Regions from separate parts of the Arthrobacter sp. UYEF21 genome, predicted to be linked through region 1. Evidence: predicted binding sites of a transcription regulator. Region 1 holds the regulator's gene; the other holds the start of a gene.

Region 1 (9,148 bases):
GGTGGACGCCGTCTTCGGCACGCACAACCTCGGGGCGCTCCCGGCATTGCTGGACCGGGCCCGGCACAACAACGAAGCGCAGCTGGAGATCCTCGAATCCCTCGACGTTTTCCCCTCCACGCTGCCCACCAAGCGGGACTCGGCCTACTCAGGCTGGGTGTCCATTTCCGTCGGCTGCAACAACACCTGCACCTTCTGCATCGTCCCGGCCCTGCGCGGCAAGGAAAAGGACCGCCGGCCCGGCGACATCCTGGCCGAAATCCAGGCCCTCGTCGATGACGGGGCCATCGAAGTGACCCTCCTGGGGCAGAACGTGAACTCCTATGGCGTGGAATTCGGTGACAGGCAGGCGTTTTCCAAGCTCCTGCGCGCGTGCGGCGAGATCGACGGCCTGGAAAGGGTACGTTTCACCAGCCCCCACCCCGCCGCCTTCACCGATGACGTCATTGACGCCATGGCCGAGACGCCCAACGTGATGCCGCAGTTGCATATGCCGCTGCAGTCGGGGTCGGACAAAGTCCTGAAGGACATGAAACGGTCTTACCGGTCCACCAAGTTCCTGGGCATCCTGGACAAGGTCCGCGAAAAGATCCCGCACGCCGCCATCTCCACCGACATCATCGTGGGCTTCCCCGGTGAAACCGAGGAGGACTTCCAAGCCACGCTCGATGTGGTGGAAAAATCCCGCTTCGCCACCGCCTTTACTTTCCAGTACTCCAAGCGACCCGGCACACCGGCCGCAGACCTGCCGGACCAACTGCCCAAGGCCGTGGTCCAGGAACGCTTCGAGCGACTGACCGCCCTGCAGGACAGGATTGCCGCCGAAGAGAACGCCAGGCTGTTGGGCCGCCGGGTGGAGGTGATGGTGACCGCCCAGTCCGGGCGGAAGTCGGAAGAAACCCACCGGCTTTCCGGCCGGTCACAGGACCAGCGACTCGTGCACTTCTCCGTTCCGGTCGGTGCCGAGACACCACGGCCCGGGGATCTGGTCACTGTCACCATCACCGAGGCCGCAGCCTTCCACCTCGTGGCGGACCCCGTCCCGGAGGATTACAGCCTGCGCCGTTCCCGTGCCGGCGATGCCTGGGACAGGTCACAGGCCGATTCATGCGGAGCTCCGGCGCCCGGGGGCGCGGGTGCGGGTGCCGCGGGCAGCGGCCCAGGCCGGACCGGAGTTTCACTCGGCATGCCCACCCTTCCCGTCCGGAGCCGCTGACCGGTGGCCTCGCCTCCGGTCATCGCGGTAGTCGGTCCTACCGGCTCAGGTAAGTCCGATCTGGCGGTCAGCCTTGCGCTGAAGGTGGACGGCGAGGTGATCAATGCCGATGCCATGCAGTTCTACCGGGGCATGGATATCGGCACCGCCAAGATCTCCGTAGCTGAACGCCGGGGAGTTCCCCACCACCTTTTGGACACCCTGGACGTCACCCAGGAAGCGAGCGTTTCTGACTTCCAGCAGCAGGCCAGGGCGATCATCAGCGACATCCACGCCCGCGGCAAACGCGCCATTCTGGCGGGCGGTTCCGGCCTCTACGTGCGGGCCGCTTTGGACGTTCTTGAGTTCCCCGGCACGGACCCCGATCTGCGCCGGAATTTGGAGGCCGAACTTGAGCAGACCGGTCCGGAAGCCCTCCTGGCGCGGCTCCGGGAGGTGGACCCCGTATCCGCTGCCCGCGTCAGCGATGCGCGACGCATCATCAGGGCGCTGGAGGTGCACCAGCTCACCGGCCGGCCGTTCAGTTCCTTCATGCCCCAGCGGGAGTACGTCCAGCCTGCCGTGCAGATCGGACTCGGGGTAGACCGCGAAGTATTGCGTGAACGGCTGGCCGTACGGGTCCACAGCATGGTTAAGAGGGGCCTGCTGGCGGAGGTTCGCCGGCTTGACTCCGCAGGGCTGCGCCGCGGCAAGACCGCGCCGCGCGCCCTCGGCTATGCCCAGTTCCTGCAGGTGCTCGACGGCGCCGCAACCGTTGGGGAAGCCGCCGAAGACACCATCGTGGCCACCCGGCAGTTCGCCCGGCGCCAGCTCACCTGGTTCCGTGCGGATGCGCGCATCAGCTGGCTGGATTGGCAAACGCCGGACCTTGCGGCGCAGGCCGCGGCACTGTGTCACTGACACCGCATCCGCACTGCAGTCCTGCCTGACGTTACCCACACCGCAGCCGCACTCCGGACGTGCCTGGCCGCGCGCCGTCGTCGGCCGTATTAGCCGTTTGTTGCCCTGGCGGTAATCTAGGACCATGGACGCAACCCCCGCAGAGACCGCTGAGCCCGCCTTCCGCACACTGGGCGGACTCCGCTTCTCCAAGGGACACGGCACTGGTAACGACTTTGTGTTGATCGCCGATCCGGACGGCGTCCACACTATTGACGCCGGCCAGGTTGCCGCCCTGTGCGACCGGCACCGCGGTATCGGCGGGGACGGCATGATCAGGGCCGTTCCGTCCCGCTATCTTTCTGAAGGCCGCCAACTGCTGGGCAGCAGCCCCGAGGCGGAATGGTTTATGGACTACCGCAACGGCGACGGTTCCCTTTCGGAAATGTGCGGCAACGGCGTCCGAGTTTTTGTGCACTTCCTCCGTGCCGAGGGACTGGTTAGCCTGCACGACGGCGGATCGCTCACCATCGGTACGCGCGGCGGCGTCAAGACAGTGGTCCGTACCGGCGACAGCTACGCCGTGGACATGGGGCCGTGGGAGTTCATTTTCCCCGGGGAAGCGAGCGCCAAAGCCATGGATTCCCTCGTGACCGCGGACGGCCTGGAAGTACCCCGCCCGGCCCTGTCCGTCAGCATGGGCAACCCGCACACGGTAGTCGCTCTGGCAGAACTGGCCGAGCTGGAGTCCACCAGGCTCTTTGCCGCACCGAAGGTTGATCCCGTGCCCGCCAACGGCACCAATGTCGAATTTGTGGTGCCCGCCGAACCGCTGGTCCATGACGGCATCGGCACTGTCACGATGCGTGTCCACGAAAGGGGCGTCGGGGAAACCCAGTCCTGCGGAACCGGTGCGTGCGCCGCTGCGGTGGCCACACGGCATTGGGCAGGGGCGGAGGCTCCGGACTCCTGGCTGGTCAACGTGCCGGGCGGTGTGGTCGGCGTCAAATTCTTCGCCGGTGCGGGCGGCCATGAACACGTCGAACTCAGCGGCCCCGCGGTCATCGTGGCTAGTGGGACGCTTTCCTGACCCGCAGGATCCGGAAGGACTTGGCGGTGCTCTCGCGGGTGACTGTAAAGGATCGGTCCAGCTCGGCGGACAGCCAGCGCTGAAGCGAATCGGAGCCCAGGTTCTTCTGCACCACCAGCCAGGCTGAACCGCCCGGCGCCAGTCGCGGCAGCCACTGCGTCAGCAGGCTGTGCAGTTCGTCTTTGCCGATCCGGATGGGCGGGTTGGACCAGATGGTATCAAAGCGCAGGTCCGGGTCCACGGTGTCGGGGGTGCTGGCCAGCACGTTGCCCAGGCCCAGCAGAGCCGCGTTTTCGTTGGTCAGGGTGATGCAGCGTTCGTTGACATCCACCGCGTAGACCTTGGCATGCGGCGCCCGCAGGGCAAGGGTCAGGGCTATGGGCCCCCAGCCGCAGCCGATGTCCAGGAGGTTCCCGGCGGCCGACGGAGCCGGAACTTCAGCCAGGAGGACCGCTGTTCCTTTGTCGATGCCGTCGGGGCTGAAGATCCCGCCGGCGGTCTGCAGTGTGCGCGTCGCGCCGGCCAGTTCCACCGTGAGGGGTTTGCGGGTGAACGGCCCGGCGGGCGATGCGCTGAAATAGTGTGCGGACTCCATAACTGGCCAGATTAGTTGGCCGCAGTGGACAAAGCGAAACGGCTGCCACCTGGTCTGCTAATCTGGAACGCATGTTCTTGATCTTCGAGTAGCCGGCATGGGCCTGTGCTGTCAAGCCGCCCGTCCCGAGACCGTGCTCCACAGCGATGCAGGTATCATCCCTCCGCATGTGCGCCCAGCACAGGACTACCGTGCCTGTCCTGCCGCAGGGCAAACTCGAGTGATCATTCCAGAGCCGGTCCCTTCCTGAGATTTGCCCGCGCCCCTTCGACTCCACGCATCAGCTGTGATGCTGACCCGCCCCTGCGCGTCACCGCTTCGACCGGCGCGCGCAGCAGACCAGGAGGTCCGCATGACTGCCAGCCGTCAGCCCAGCGCGAATACTTCACCACTGACCAACGATCGGCACTATTCTGAAGATGCCGAATCTTCAAAGGAGACCATGACCAGCCAGCCCAACCCCGGTTCCGATCCAGCAGCCCAGGACATGAGTCCCGAGGAAATCCAAGCTGTCATCGACCGGATTCTTGCCAAGGACGTACCGGCCAGGAACGTCACCGCCACCGACGGCGATAAGGCTGTGTTTGGCAGGGCCCAGGCCATTTCCCGCCTGGCTGATGAACACACAGATTACGACGGCGACCAGCAGGACCTGGCGGAACGCCGGGCACTGCGGCGCGTTGCCGGCCTGTCCACCGAACTCGAAGATGTCACCGAAGTCGAATATCGGCAGCTGCGGCTCGAACGGGTGGTGCTGGCCGGGCTTTGGTCCGAAGGCACCCTAGCGGACGCGGAGAATTCCCTGCGCGAACTCGCAGCCCTCGCCGAGACCGCCGGATCGGAAGTCCTTGACGGGATGGTGCAGCGCCGTGCCAAGCCGGACCCCGGTACGTTTTTGGGCTCCGGAAAGGCCCTTGAACTCAAGGAAATCGTGATGGCAACCGGCGCGGATACCGTGGTGGTCGACGCCGAACTGGCACCCTCCCAGCGCCGCGGACTTGAGGACATCGTCAAGGTAAAGGTCATTGACCGCACCGCCCTGATCCTGGACATCTTTGCCCAACACGCCAAGAGCCGTGAGGGCAAAGCCCAGGTGGAACTGGCGCAGCTCGAATACCTCCTGCCACGGCTCCGCGGCTGGGGCGAATCGATGTCCCGCCAAGCCGGTGGCCAAGTGGGTGGCGCGGGCGCCGGCATGGGTTCGCGTGGGCCCGGCGAAACGAAGATCGAACTGGACCGCCGCCGCATCCGCACCCGCATGGCCAAGCTGCGCAGGGAGATCGCCGCGATGAAGCCGGCACGGGAAACGAAGCGGGCAAACCGCCGTCGTAATTCAGTGCCGTCGGTGGCGATCGCCGGGTACACCAACGCCGGCAAGTCCTCCTTGCTCAACAGGCTCACCGACGCCGGCGTGCTGGTGGAGAACGCTCTCTTCGCCACCCTGGATCCGACAGTGCGCAAGGCCGAGACCTCGGACGGCCTAGGGTACACGCTGGCCGATACCGTAGGTTTTGTCCGGTCGCTGCCCACCCAGCTGGTGGAAGCATTCCGCTCCACGCTGGAAGAAGTGGCGGATGCCGACCTGATCCTGCACGTGGTGGACGTCTCCCACCCGGACCCCGAAGGCCAGATCGCTGCCGTCCGCCAGGTCTTCAGTGAGGTGGATGCCCGCAAGGTGCCTGAGATCATCGTGCTCAACAAAGCCGACGCCGCAGATCCGTTTGTGGTTGAGCGCCTCAAGCAGCGCGAGCCGCGCCATGTAGTGGTGTCGGCCCGGACAGGCGAAGGGATCGCCGAACTGCTTAAGGCCATCAGCGACGGGATTCCGCGGCCCAGCGTCAAACTCGAGCTTCTTATCCCGTACGACCGAGGCGACCTGATCAGCAAACTGCACGAGACCGACGCCGAGATCCTCAGTCTGGACCACGGCGAATACGGTACGCGCGCCGTCGTGATGGTCCGGGAGGGCCTTGCGGCTGAACTGGAATCCTTCGTCAAAAATGACTGACCTGGCGGCAGGGGAAATTTCCGAAACGGCCGGCGAGGAGTTCGTGATTGAGCTCCTCGACCGTGCCGTCGCCGGGATGGGCGGCCAAAGCCGCGCCGGTCAGCACGAGATGGCAAGGCGGGTGGCCAAGGCCATCGAAACCGGAGACCACCTCCTGGTCCAGGCCGGCACCGGCACCGGCAAGTCGCTCGCGTACCTCATCCCGCTCATTGCGCACTCGCTGGTGAGCAACAAGCCCACTCTGGTTTCCACTGCAACCCTTGCGCTGCAGACCCAGATTGTGGGCCGGGATCTTCCCCGGCTGCTGAAGACGATCACCCCCGCCCTGGACCGTCCCGTAAAGGTAGCGCTGGTCAAGGGACGCTCCAACTATGTGTGCCGGCACAAGCTCGAAGGCGGCTTCCCCTCAGAGGAGCCGGCCGAGGGCCAGCTTTTCTCCCTGGGTGAAGACACCAGCGTCCCGCATTTCGCTGCCGCATTGGGCGGACCCTCGTCGCAGCTGGGCAAGGAAGTAGTGCGCTTGCGCGAATGGGCGGAAAAAACCGCCACCGGAGACCGCGACGAACTTCTTCCCGGCGTCACGGACCGCGCCTGGCGGCAGGTTTCGGTCACCTCGATGGAATGCCTGGGCGCACAGAAATGCCCGATGGCTGCCGAGTGTTTCAGTGAACTGGCACGCCATGAGGCGGCCGAGGCCGACGTTGTGGTCACCAACCATGCCATGCTGGCCGTCAGCGCCTTCGAGGGCCTTGCCGTACTTCCCGAATATGACGTTGTAGTGGTGGACGAGGCCCACGAACTCCAGGACCGGGTCACAGGTGCGGTCTCCGGGCAGCTCTCGGTGGCCATGATTTACGCGGCAGCCTCGGGCGCACGGAAACACACTGCCATCACGGTTGACGCACTCAACGCGGCCGCGGCCAACCTCGAACTCGCGCTGGCGGGAGTCTCTGACGGGCTCCTGCCCAACGGACTCAATGATGAACAGCTGGACTGCGTGGACCAGTTGCGGGAGGCTTGCCGGGCTGCCCTGTCAGATTCCAAGGGTGACGGCAGCCAAACGGCCGACGGCGGGCGGCAGCTTGCCCGCTCGCGGCTGATGCTGATCCTGGAACTGTGTGAACGGCTCATCGTCGCCCGCGAGAACCGCGAAGTGGTGTGGTTTTCCCGCGCCAGTTCCTTCGACCCCCAACAGGGCTATTCGCAGCCTGACGAGACCTCTCCCGCGTTGATCAACGTCGCGCCGCTCAGTGTCGCCGGCAAGTTGCGTGAAGGTCTGTTCGCCGGCCACACCGTGGTGCTGACCTCGGCAACCCTGGCCATTGGGTCAGCGTTCGAACCTGCCGCCGGTGGCCTGGGACTGGTAGGGGAGGGCGCTCCGAGCTGGACGGGTATCGACGTCGGATCGCCGTTCGACTATCCGAAGCAGGGCATCCTGTATGTGGCCGGGCACTTGCCCAAACCCGGCCGCGGCGCGTCACCCGAGGCCCTCGACGAGCTGGAGGCACTGATACGGGCGTCCGGCGGCGGCGCGCTGTGCCTCTTTTCGTCGCGCCGTGCGGCCGAAGAGGCTGCTGGGGCAATGCGCCCGCGGCTGGGGCTCAGCATCCTCTGCCAGGGCGACTCCACTATGACCGCGCTCGTAAAGCAGTTCGCTGACGAGCCTGATACTTGCCTGTTTGGCACCATGTCCCTGTGGCAGGGGGTTGATGTTCCGGGCGGATCCTGCCGGCTGGTGGTGATCGACCGCATTCCGTTCCCGCGGCCGGATGATCCGCTGATGACTGCCCGCTCGCGTGCCGTTGCGCAGGCCGGCGGAAACGGCTTTATGGCGGTGTCGGCCACGCACGCGGCCATCCGCCTTGCCCAGGGGGCGGGCCGGCTGATCCGTTCGACTGGGGACAAGGGAGTAGTGGCCGTCCTCGATTCACGCCTTGCCACGGAGCGGTACGCCGGGTTCCTCCGCGCGGCGCTTCCGCCGTTCTGGCCCACCACGGACCGCAAGACAGCCTTTGCCGCCCTCCAAAGGCTGGCCGGGAAAGACGCCTGACGGTCCTACAGCGACCGTCACTGCCGGTATCACGGCGCCGGTATGACATCGGCCAGTACGCTGCCGCGGCCGGCAGTGCAACGGCCGGTTCTAGAGCGGCCGGTACTACAGGGAACGCAGGACCGAGACGACCTTGCCCATGATGGTGGCGTGATCACCAAGGATAGGCTCGTACTGGGTGTTCTGCGGCAACAGCCAAGTGTGGCCATCGCGCTGGCGGAATGTTTTCACGGTGGCTTCGTCGTCCAATAGGGCCGCAACGATATCCCCGTTGGCGGCGTCTGCCTGCCGGCGCACCACTACCCAGTCGCCGTCGCAGATGGCAGCGTCCACCATGGAGTCGCCGGCCACGCGCAGCATAAACAGCTCACCCTGACCCACGAGCTGGCGGGGCAGGGGCATGACATCTTCAACTACCTGATCGGCAAGGATCGGTCCGCCGGCAGCGATTCGGCCCACCAATGGCACCATTGCCGTGTCCATGGCGGTCGGAAGTTCTGTGACCGTTCCGCCGATGCTGTGCAGGACGGCCGGTTTGGCTGAGCCGCGGGATTTGGCCGAGCCGCCATCCAGCGTCAAGGGCATCAGGACTTCCATGGCGCGCGGCCGCTTGGGATCCCGGCGGAGATAGCCCAACTTTTCGAGCTGGGAAAGCTGGTGGGTGACGCTGGAGAGGCTCGCCAAACCCACAGTGTCGCCGATTTCCCGCATGGACGGGGGATAACCGTTGTCATTGACGGAACGCTGGATCGTCTCAAGGATCTTTTTCTGGCGGGCGGTAAGTCCCTTGGGAGTCCTTTGGGCCTGGCGGCCCTGTGGCGGTGCCTTGCCCTCGGCGGCTGGTGCTGCCATGTTCGCCAATGCCTTTCGGTTGCCCCGGTTCCGGTCCGGCCGCTGGTGCGTGGAACCTCCGGGCTGATTGATTGTCAGACCCTGCTGATCAACTACAGGAGTGGTTGTTCTTTGATCCAAACGTAGGCCAGCCACTTGGCTTTTTCAAACATTTGTTCTAGCGAGTCTCGACAATATTCGTTGATAAGTGCTAAAAATGGAGAAGCAAAGTTCGAACATGTGTTCTACTCGTCGTCTGCGGATTCGAATATTCGCATCGTGTTACGGCTCAGCCGGTACAGGAAAGGGATGCGTATGGCACACCGGGCAGCACAGTATGGTCCAGGAGGGCTCATCTCATGTCAGCTATATCTGCTTCGCAGGACTCCCGTCCGCAGTTCGTTTCCGTCCAGCACCTCACCTCACGGCTTGAGGCGGCGCAGGGACCTGAGTGGGCGCCTCGGGATGATCGGGCTGGC
Region 2 (9,148 bases), on a different contig from region 1:
AGTACTGGGCTTCGCCGCGCTTGCAGGCCCGGCAGTTGCCGCAGACGGCGCGCCAGTTGAGGACCACGCGGTCGCCGGGGGCAACGTCCGTGACGTCGGGGCCCACCGCACTGACCACGCCTGTGGCCTCGTGGCCCAGGAGGAACGGGAAGTCATCGCTGATGCCGCCCAGTTTGTAGTGCAGGTCGGTGTGGCAGACACCGCTGGTGAGGATGTCCACCAGGGCCTCGCCCGGACCCGGTTCCGGGACCAGGATGGTCTCCAGAGTGACCGGGGCGCCCTTGGAGCGGGCTACGACACCTTTGACTTTATGGACCACGGAAGGCTCCCTCAATGCAGATAGACAAGAACGGGACCAACACGGACGTTGGTCCCGTTCTGTCTACCACATACGCCGCCGTGTTCAGGCTGCGAGGCGGCTCTTTACTTCGGCGGCGGAAGGGTTGGTGGCGGCGGTGCCGTCCGGGAAGAGCACGGTGGGGACGGTGCGGTTGCCGCCGTTGAGCTGCTCCACGAGTTCGGCCGTGCCGTCCACCTCTTCGATGTTGATTTCCGTGTAGCCGATGCCCTGCGCGTCCAGCTGCTTCTTCAGCCGGTTGCAGTAGCCGCACCAGGTGGTGGAAAACATGGTGATGGTGCCGTTCTCGGGGGTGAAGTCCACAGAGCGCTCCTGAAGTTGTTGAAGGGGGTTTCATTCTCCTCAACCGTAACCCGGTTGGGACTATTCCCCGGGTCGGCGGCGGCGGATGACAGTGCATACCGGTGATGGCATGCTGGTGCCATGTGTGGACGCTATGTGATGGCCCGGGCCGTGGGTGACCTGCTGGCTGATTTTGACGCCCAGCTGGAGGAGGAAGTGGACCTTCCGCCGTCATGGAATGTGGCGCCCACGGACCCCGTTCCCATTGTCCTGGAACGGCTGATCGAGGATGGCACGGTCCGGCAGTTGCATGTTGCCCGATGGGGCCTGGTCCCTTCCTGGGCCAGGGATCCGGGCATCGGCCCGAAGATGATCAACGCCCGGAGCGAGACCGTGCTGGAGAAGCCGGCGTTCCGCAAGGCCGTCAAGTCCCGGCGGTGCGCTGTGCCGGCTGACGGGTATTACGAATGGAAGCAGGGGACCGGGAAGGCCAAGCAGCCCTACTACGTCCATGCGGGCGAAGGCAGCGGGTTGGTGTTCGCCGGCCTGTATGAGTGGTGGAAGGACCCGGCCAAGGCCGACGGCGATCCCGCCCGCTGGATGCTCTCCACCTCCATCCTCACTGCCGACACCCCGCCGCCGGGTGCTGAGTCCACGGTGTTCGGCAAACTCACCGCCCTGCACGACCGGGTGCCGCTGCCCATGGACCGCGCAACCATGGCGTCGTGGCTTGACCCGCAGATCGATGACGCCGCCTTCCTCGTGGACCTCGTCCGCGCCCATGTCAAGGAGGTCGCCGCCGACTGGCACGTGGATTCTGTGGGCACCGGGGTGGGGAACGTGCGTAACAATTCCCCGGAACTCATCCGGCCTGTGGAGGCGCTGTTCTAGGGGCGTGGTTCAAAGGGGTGACGATGCCCTAGACGGTGACTTTGCCGTCGTCGTCCACTTCCCAGGTTGGGTTGTAGGCAATCTCCCAGCGGAAGCCGTCCGGATCGGCGAAATAACCGCTGTACCCACCCCACGGTTGGGTGACGGGCTCGGCAACGATTTCCGCGCCCGCGGCCCGGGCTTCGGCCATGACCCGGTCCACTTCATCGGTGCTGGCCAGGTTGTGGCTGAGGGTGATGCGCGGGACCGGACCAGGGGCGCCAACCCCTGCTTCGGCGTGCATCTGCCCTGCGTCCCACAGGGAAAGGACCAAGCCGTGGTTGACCTGGATGAACACTGCGTCGCCTGGCATTTCGAGGTGCACAGGCCAGCCAAGGCCTTCCACATAGAAATGGCGGGAGGCATCAACACTTCGGACACCTAATGAGATGAAGTCGACTCTGGGCTGCATGCTTCGATACTGTCAGAGGATGGCAACAATTCAAGGAAACGATAGGGATGCTTTGGCCGACAAGGAACAGCTCGCTGCGGTTCGGATTGCGGTCGACGAAGTTGACGACCAGATTGTCTCGCTCATTGCCCGGCGTGAACGCCTGATCCGGATCGCCGGAGCCCTGAAGGGGGACGACGCTGAAGTCCGCGCCCCCGGTCGCGTGGAACGCGTGATTGAGCACGTCCGGGGAGCTGCGGAAAAGAAGGACATTGATCCGGACATCGTGGAATCCACGTACCGGGCCATGATCTCGGGGTTCATCGAACTCGAGATGAAGGTCCACAAAGAAAACAGCTGACGCTACAGCGCTTCCTCAACGGCGACGCCGGACTGGAATTCCCGGCCGTCAGCCTCGCTGAAGGCTGACATGACGTGTCCCTTGCCCAGGCCGTGAACGGCGGCGATGGGAAAGTTCCCCGTGATGGTGTTGCCGGAATGCGTCACGCCGCCAAGATCATAATTCTCTTCGGCGCTCTGATCGTGGCTGAATGAGTAGAAGGCGATTGCCTCCCCGTTCATGAACTCAATGCCCAGCCGTCTTTGGGATGAGAAATCAGGGCTGGCCGCCACGAGCCCCACCACGTACGCACCTGCCCCGGGGATGTTGCCGTCGATATCGAAGGTTGCCACGAGGGTTTCTTCCTGGGCCTTGATGCTTACGTGCTTGAGGAGTGCGTCATGGGTGCTCATGGCACAATCCTGCTACCTGCTGACGCGTCCGTCCACCCCTGTCTAGGTTTTGTCGGGGCGCCGTCGTAGACTGGAATTGTTCGAACATGTATTCGAATATCCTGTTGTTCGGCAGCATTTTGCAGCAGCATTTTGCGCCAGTTCAGTCAGTCCGGGAGGCGTCCATGGGTATGTTCAGCGAGTCCGTGGACGTCGTCTGCACCCCGGCCGGCCAGCCGCTGAAACTCCAGTGGGCCGGGCGGGACTACTCGGTGTGCGCTGAACCTGTGCGGTGGTACGAACGCCGGGAATGGTGGGCCGAGGAACGCCGTGCGCCGCTGGGCAGCGGACCGGGACTGGTGGACCATGAGATCTGGCGGGTCCAGGTCCGTGCTGAACCACATAATGGCGCAGGGGAGCCCCTGACCCTTGACCTCAGCAGGCATCTGGGCAGCGGCCGCTGGAGGCTGCTTCGCATCCATGACGCACTCCACCCCCTCCACCCCAAAACAGCATGAGCTTCACACACCTCCACGTTTCCACCGCCTTCAGCGCGCACTATGGAGTCTCCTGGCCTGACGAACTGGCCCAGGTTGCCGCCGCAGACGGGGCAACAGCGCTCGCCTGCACGGACCGGGACGGGCTCTACGGCACCATCAAACACCTCAAAGCCTGCATGGCTGCCGGCATCGACCCCATCGTAGGGGTGGACCTTGCGGTCTTCGACGACGACGGCGATCACCGCACCCAGCTCGCTGGCCGGGTGGTGGTGCTTGCGCGGGGTCACAACAACGGGGCGGGCTACCGCGCCCTGTGCAGGCTGGTATCGGACGCCCATGCCCGCACCTCGGGCAAAGCCCGGGGAGCGGTGCCTGTGGCAGTCACCCGCGCCGAACTCGCCTCACGGACGCTTGACCCCACAACGCTGAAGCCGGTCCTGACAGTCCTGATCGGCCCGGCTTCCGACGTCGGCCGGGCCATGGGCGGCCGTCGCTACCTCCGCCCCCGTACCCTTTTCAAGGGCTGGCTCGAAGCCATGCCCGCAGGGACCCTGGTGGCTGAAGTCGTTTCCCAGCTGACCGCCCCCGGTGCGCCTGTGAGCACCGCCCATGCAGTGCGCATGCTCAAACTCGCCGAAGAACACCGCGTCCCGGCCGTGCTCACTAATGCTGTCCGCTACTGTGCCGAAGACGGTGCCGCCACGGCTGATGTCCTCGACTCGGCGCGCACGCTGAAGTCCCTGCCTGAACTCGCTACCGAACCGCTCCTTCAGCCCAACGGGCAGGCCTGGCTCAAAACATCAGGACAAATGCTGCAGCTCGGCAAGGAAATCATCCGCGCCGCGGGGTACGGCACGGCTGACCTTAAGCAGCTGATGGCGCAGACTGAGGCGCTCGCCGACTACTGCCGGATGGATCCGGTGGCTGACATGGGATGGAAGCAGCCTGTGGTCCCGGAGGCGTCAGTCATCGGTATCAGCCAGGACCCACACGTTGAACTGGCGCAGCGCTGTGAGGCCGGGATCGGCAGGCGGTTTCCGGGAATAGCAGGCCCAGCCCACAAGCAAATGCGCTCGCGGCTGGAGCACGAGCTGGGAATCATCCGGAACCTTGGATTCTCCTCCTACTTCCTCACGGTGGCGGAGGTTTCCCGCATGATCATGGACATGGGGGTACGGGCAGCCGCCCGTGGTTCCGGGGCGTCCAGCCTGGTCAACTACCTGATTGATGTCAGCCAAGTGGATCCGCTTCAGCATGACCTGATCTTCGAACGCTTCCTGTCCCAGGACCGGGCAACGCTGCCGGACATCGACATCGACGTTGAAAGCGCCGAGCGGCACAACGTGTACCGGCGGATCTTTGACCGGTTTGGTGCCGAGAGGGTCACGCTGATGAGCATGCAGAACGGTTACCGGGCCCGCGGCGCGGTCCGGGATGCAGGTATGGCGCTGGGTATGGATGATGACGATGTCGGTGAGATCGCCAAGCAGCTGTGGCGTTTCTCGGCCCGAAATTTCCGGGAAGCTTTGGTTGAGAAACCTGAACTGCGGGAGTTTGCGGGGCGGGTGGAGCAGCGGGGCCTCACCGAAAACCAGCAGCTGGACCTGCTGGTGGACCTCACGGAGCGGCTGGACCGGCTGCCCCGGCATATTTCCATGCACCCGTGCGGGGTGATCCTGGGCGATGCCACACTGCTTGACCGGACCCCGGTCCAGCCCAGCGGGCTGGGGTTGCCTATGAGCCAGTTCGATAAACATGACATGGATCCCATGGGCATGCTCAAGCTGGATGTCCTGGGGGTAAGGATGCAAAGCGCCATGGCGTTTGCTGTCCGGGAAGTCATCCGGATCCATCCTTCCAAAGCTGAAGTGGTGGCGGCCGGCGCCCACCCGGCCGGTTCTGACGGCACCGGCCCGGACTACATTGCCGAGAACGGCCACATCAACCTCAATGCCGTGCCACTGGATGATGAACCGACCTTCGAACTGATCCGCAGCACCCACACCCTGGGCTGCTTCCAGATCGAGTCACCCGGCCAGCGTGAGCTGATCGGCAAGATGGCCCCGCGTGAGTTCAACGACCTCATCATCGACATTTCGCTGTTCCGGCCAGGGCCCATGAAATCTGACATGGTGCGGCCCTTCCTGGAGCACAGGCACGGCTTCGCGCCTGAGGTCTATCCGCACCCTGACCTGAAACCAGTGCTCCAGGAAACCCATGGTGTCACTGTCTTCCATGAACAGATCCTGAAAACCTTCGACGTGATGACCGGCTGCGGCCTGGCGCGGGCCGATGAGTTCCGGCGCGCCCTTGGCAGTGAGGTCCCCGAACTGAAGGTGGAAGAGTTCTTCCGCAGGGAGGCCCGGATCAAGGGGTATTCCCCGGAAGTGGTGGACAAGGTCTGGGGAACCCTGAAAGCCTTTGGCAGCTTTGGTTTCTGCAAGGCGCACGGTGCTGCCTTTGCCGTTCCCACCTATCAGTCGGCCTGGCTCAAGGCGCACCATCCCGAGGCGTTCCTGGCCGGGCTGTGGGAGCACGATCCCGGTATGTACCCCAAGCGGCTGCTGGTGGCCGAGGCCCGCCGGCTGGGCATTCCCATCCTGCCGCTGGATATCAACCACAGCCACGCCGAGTACCGGGTGGAACGGGTCACGGACGGACCTGACGCAGGGAAGCTGGGGATCAGGCTGAGCCTCAACGGGATTTATGGCCTCTCCGGCGCCGAGCTCAAACGGATAGCCGCCGGCCAGCCCTACGACTCCCTTGCCGACCTCAGGGCACGGTCCAGGCTCACCAAGCCAAGCATCAAGAGGCTTGCGCAATTGGGTGCTTTTGATTCCCTGCACCGTCAGTCAGGCGGGAGTGCCAACCGGGCAGACCTTGTCCAGCATCTGCAGAGGATGCAGTCCGCGGGAAGTGCGCGGAAGGGCATCGAAGTCATTGAGGGCCAGCTCTCCCTGCCGCTGGGGGATGTGGAGCTCCGCAACGTCAAACCCGGGCTTCCCGCGCCAACCCTGGTTGAAAACGTCCGGGCTGAACTTGACCTGATGGCCATTGACGTCAGCGGGCACCTGATGGACAGCTACCGGCCCATGCTGGACAGGCTGGGTGTGGTCACTGCCGATAAACTGCTGGGCCTGCGAAACGGTACAGAGGTTATGGTGGCAGGGGTGCGCATCGCCACCCAGACCCCGCCCATGCGTGGCGGGCGCCGGGTGGTGTTTATCAGCATCGATGACGGCACCGGCTGCATCGACTCCGTGTTCTTCCATGAAGCACAGGAACAGGCGGGGCTGCTCCTGTTCGGCACCAGGCTGCTGCTCATCCGCGGCACCACACGGCGGACTGGTCCACGCGGGATCAGCCTGAGCGCCAGCATGGCCTGGGACCTTAGCCAAGCGGATACCCTGCCGTTCCCGACTGATCGGGTGGCGGGTACCGATGTGCCGCATCCCCTCGACGGAATCAGCCGAAGCCTCGCCATCACCGGAATGGGCGGCTGATGGGCGGCCGGGCAGGATTACGGCGTGGCAGCGCACCGCAGCGCACCGCGGGTCCCGTTGGTGGGCCTCTGGCGGAACCGATAGCATTGGCGATGGCTGGCTGTGGTCCCCGTATGCCGCAAGCTATGAAGCCTAAAACTTTGAATAGGAGACACCCGTGTCAGATGCCCAGCAGATCACCCTCATCGTCGATGGCGAAGAGACCAAGGTGACTACCGGGACAACCGGTGCGGAACTCTTCTTTGAGCGCCGCGAAGTTGTTGTGGCCCGCGTTAACGGCGAGCTGAAGGACCTGGACCAGGAGCTGCCCGAGGGCGCCCGGATCGAGGGCGTCACCATCGATTCCCCGGACGGCCTGAACGTGCTCCGGCACTCCACCGCCCACGTGATGGCCCAGGCAGTACAGCAGCTCCGCCCCGCCGCCAAGCTGGGCATCGGCCCGTACATCACCGACGGCTTCTACTTCGACTTCGACGTCGCCGAGCCGTTCACCCCCGAGGACCTCAAGACCCTCGAGAAGATGATGCTCAAGATCATTAACCAGAACCAGAAGTTCGTCCGCCGGGTGGTGTCCGAGGACGAAGCCCGCGAGGCCATGAAGAACGAGCCCTACAAGCTCGAACTGCTCGGCAAAAAGAATGAAGCCGCGGAAGCCGGCGAAGGCGTCAACGTCGAAGTCGGCGCTGGCGACATCACCATCTACGACAATGTGGAGCGCAAGGAGGGAACCACCGTCTGGTGCGACCTCTGCCGCGGCCCGCACCTGCCGAACACCAAGCTCATCTCCAACGCGTTTGCTCTGACCCGGTCATCCTCCGCCTATTGGCTGGGCAACCAAAAGAACCAGCAGCTGCAGCGCATCTACGGCACGGCGTGGCCCACCAAGGACGCGCTGAAGGCCTACCAGGAGCGCATCGCCGAAGCTGAACGGCGCGACCACCGCAAGCTCGGCGTCGAACTTGATCTCTTCTCCTTCCCCGATGAGCTGGGCTCCGGCCTGCCGGTGTTCCACCCCAGGGGCGGCATCATCCGCAAGGAGATGGAGGACTACTCCCGCCAGCGCCATGTTGATGCCGGGTACGAGTTCGTCTACACCCCGCACATCACCAAGGGCCACCTGTACGAGGTCTCGGGACACCTGGACTGGTACAAGGAGGGCATGTTCCCGGCCATGCATGTGGACGCCGAGCTCAACGAGGACGGCACCGTCCGCAAGCCCGGCCAGGACTACTACCTGAAGCCGATGAACTGCCCCATGCACAACCTGATTTTCCGCTCGCGGGGTCGGTCCTACCGTGAATTGCCGCTGCGGCTCTTCGAATTCGGCGCCGTCTACCGTTACGAAAAGTCCGGAGTGGTGCACGGCCTGACCCGGGTCCGCGGCATGACCCAGGACGACGCCCACATCTACTGCACCCGCGAGCAGATGAAGGACGAACTCACCAAGACCCTGACGTTCGTGCTCGACCTGCTGAAGGACTACGGCCTGAACGACTTCTACCTGGAGCTCTCCACCAAGGATCCGGAGAAGTTTGTCGGCGAGGACGCCGCCTGGGAAGAAGCCACGCGCACCCTTTCCGAAGTGGCCGAGGAATCCGGCCTGGAACTGGTCGCGGATCCAGGTGGGGCTGCCTTCTACGGCCCGAAAATCTCGGTCCAGGCGAAGGACGCCCTCGGCCGGACCTGGCAGATGTCCACCATCCAGCTCGACTTCAACCTCCCCGAACGCTTTGAGCTGGAATTCCAGGCAGCCGACGGTACCCGCCAGCGGCCCGTGATGATCCACCGTGCGCTCTTCGGTTCCATCGAACGGTTCATGGGTGTGCTCACCGAGCACTACGCCGGCGCCTTCCCGGCGTGGCTTTCCCCTGTCCAGGTGGTGGGCATTCCGGTGGCCGAAACGTTCAACGAGTACATGTTCGACGTCGTTGGCCAGCTCAAGGCGGCGGGCATCCGCGCCGAGGTGGATACGTCGTCGGACAGGTTCCCCAAGAAGATCCGCACCGCCAGCAAGGACAAAATCCCGTTTGTCCTGATTGCCGGTGGCGACGACGCGGAGGCCGGGGCGGTGTCCTTCCGGTTCCGTGACGGCAGCCAGGACAACGGCGTGCCCGTTGCCGAGGCCGTCAAGCGGATCACGGAAGCCGTCCGGAACCGGACCAGCTAGCGGAAACGGAACATAATACGGTGCAGGAGAACACAGGCGCAGGCTATCCAGGGGATGCCGGCGTGACCGATGACTTTGATCTCGCGGGCGTACCGGACGCATTCCAGCGCCTGTGGACTCCCCACCGGATGGCCTATATCAAGGGCGGCCAACACCAGTTCAAGAACGAAAACGACTGTCCCTTCTGCGTGGGCCCCGGCCGGACCGATGAGGAAGCCCTCATCGTCCACCGGGGGAAGACCTGCTACGTGGTCCTCAATCTGTTTCCCTACAACCCGGGCCACC

What was found. The regulator LexA, encoded in region 1, represses DNA repair genes until DNA is damaged. The targets are predictions, from matches to a motif close to TCGAACANNTGTTCGA.
Region 2: a site for LexA is predicted at 2,795-2,810, ahead of ABIB27_RS02655 (DUF6504 family protein). Genes of this name have one in related genera too.

Annotation. Positions count from the first base shown of each region.
Region 1 covers NZ_JBEPNF010000017.1:28,383-37,530, forward strand. Annotated here, with positions in the region: gene miaB (tRNA (N6-isopentenyl adenosine(37)-C2)-methylthiotransferase MiaB) at 1-1,216, shown strand, start outside; gene miaA (tRNA (adenosine(37)-N6)-dimethylallyltransferase MiaA) at 1,220-2,116, shown strand; gene dapF (diaminopimelate epimerase) at 2,241-3,185, shown strand; gene ABIB27_RS16010 (class I SAM-dependent methyltransferase) at 3,166-3,780, opposite strand; gene hflX (GTPase HflX) at 4,223-5,788, shown strand; gene ABIB27_RS16020 (ATP-dependent DNA helicase) at 5,781-7,838, shown strand; gene lexA (transcriptional repressor LexA) at 7,944-8,690, opposite strand.
Region 2 covers NZ_JBEPNF010000001.1:540,136-549,283, forward strand. Annotated here, with positions in the region: gene ABIB27_RS02625 (S-(hydroxymethyl)mycothiol dehydrogenase) at 1-319, opposite strand, end outside; gene ABIB27_RS02630 (mycoredoxin) at 404-661, opposite strand; gene ABIB27_RS02635 (SOS response-associated peptidase) at 782-1,531, shown strand; gene ABIB27_RS02640 (VOC family protein) at 1,560-1,982, opposite strand; gene ABIB27_RS02645 (chorismate mutase) at 2,002-2,322, shown strand; gene ABIB27_RS02650 (hypothetical protein) at 2,325-2,714, opposite strand; gene ABIB27_RS02655 (DUF6504 family protein) at 2,879-3,211, shown strand; gene ABIB27_RS02660 (DNA polymerase III subunit alpha) at 3,208-6,696, shown strand; gene thrS (threonine--tRNA ligase) at 6,854-8,863, shown strand; gene ABIB27_RS02670 (HIT family protein) at 8,884-9,148, shown strand, end outside.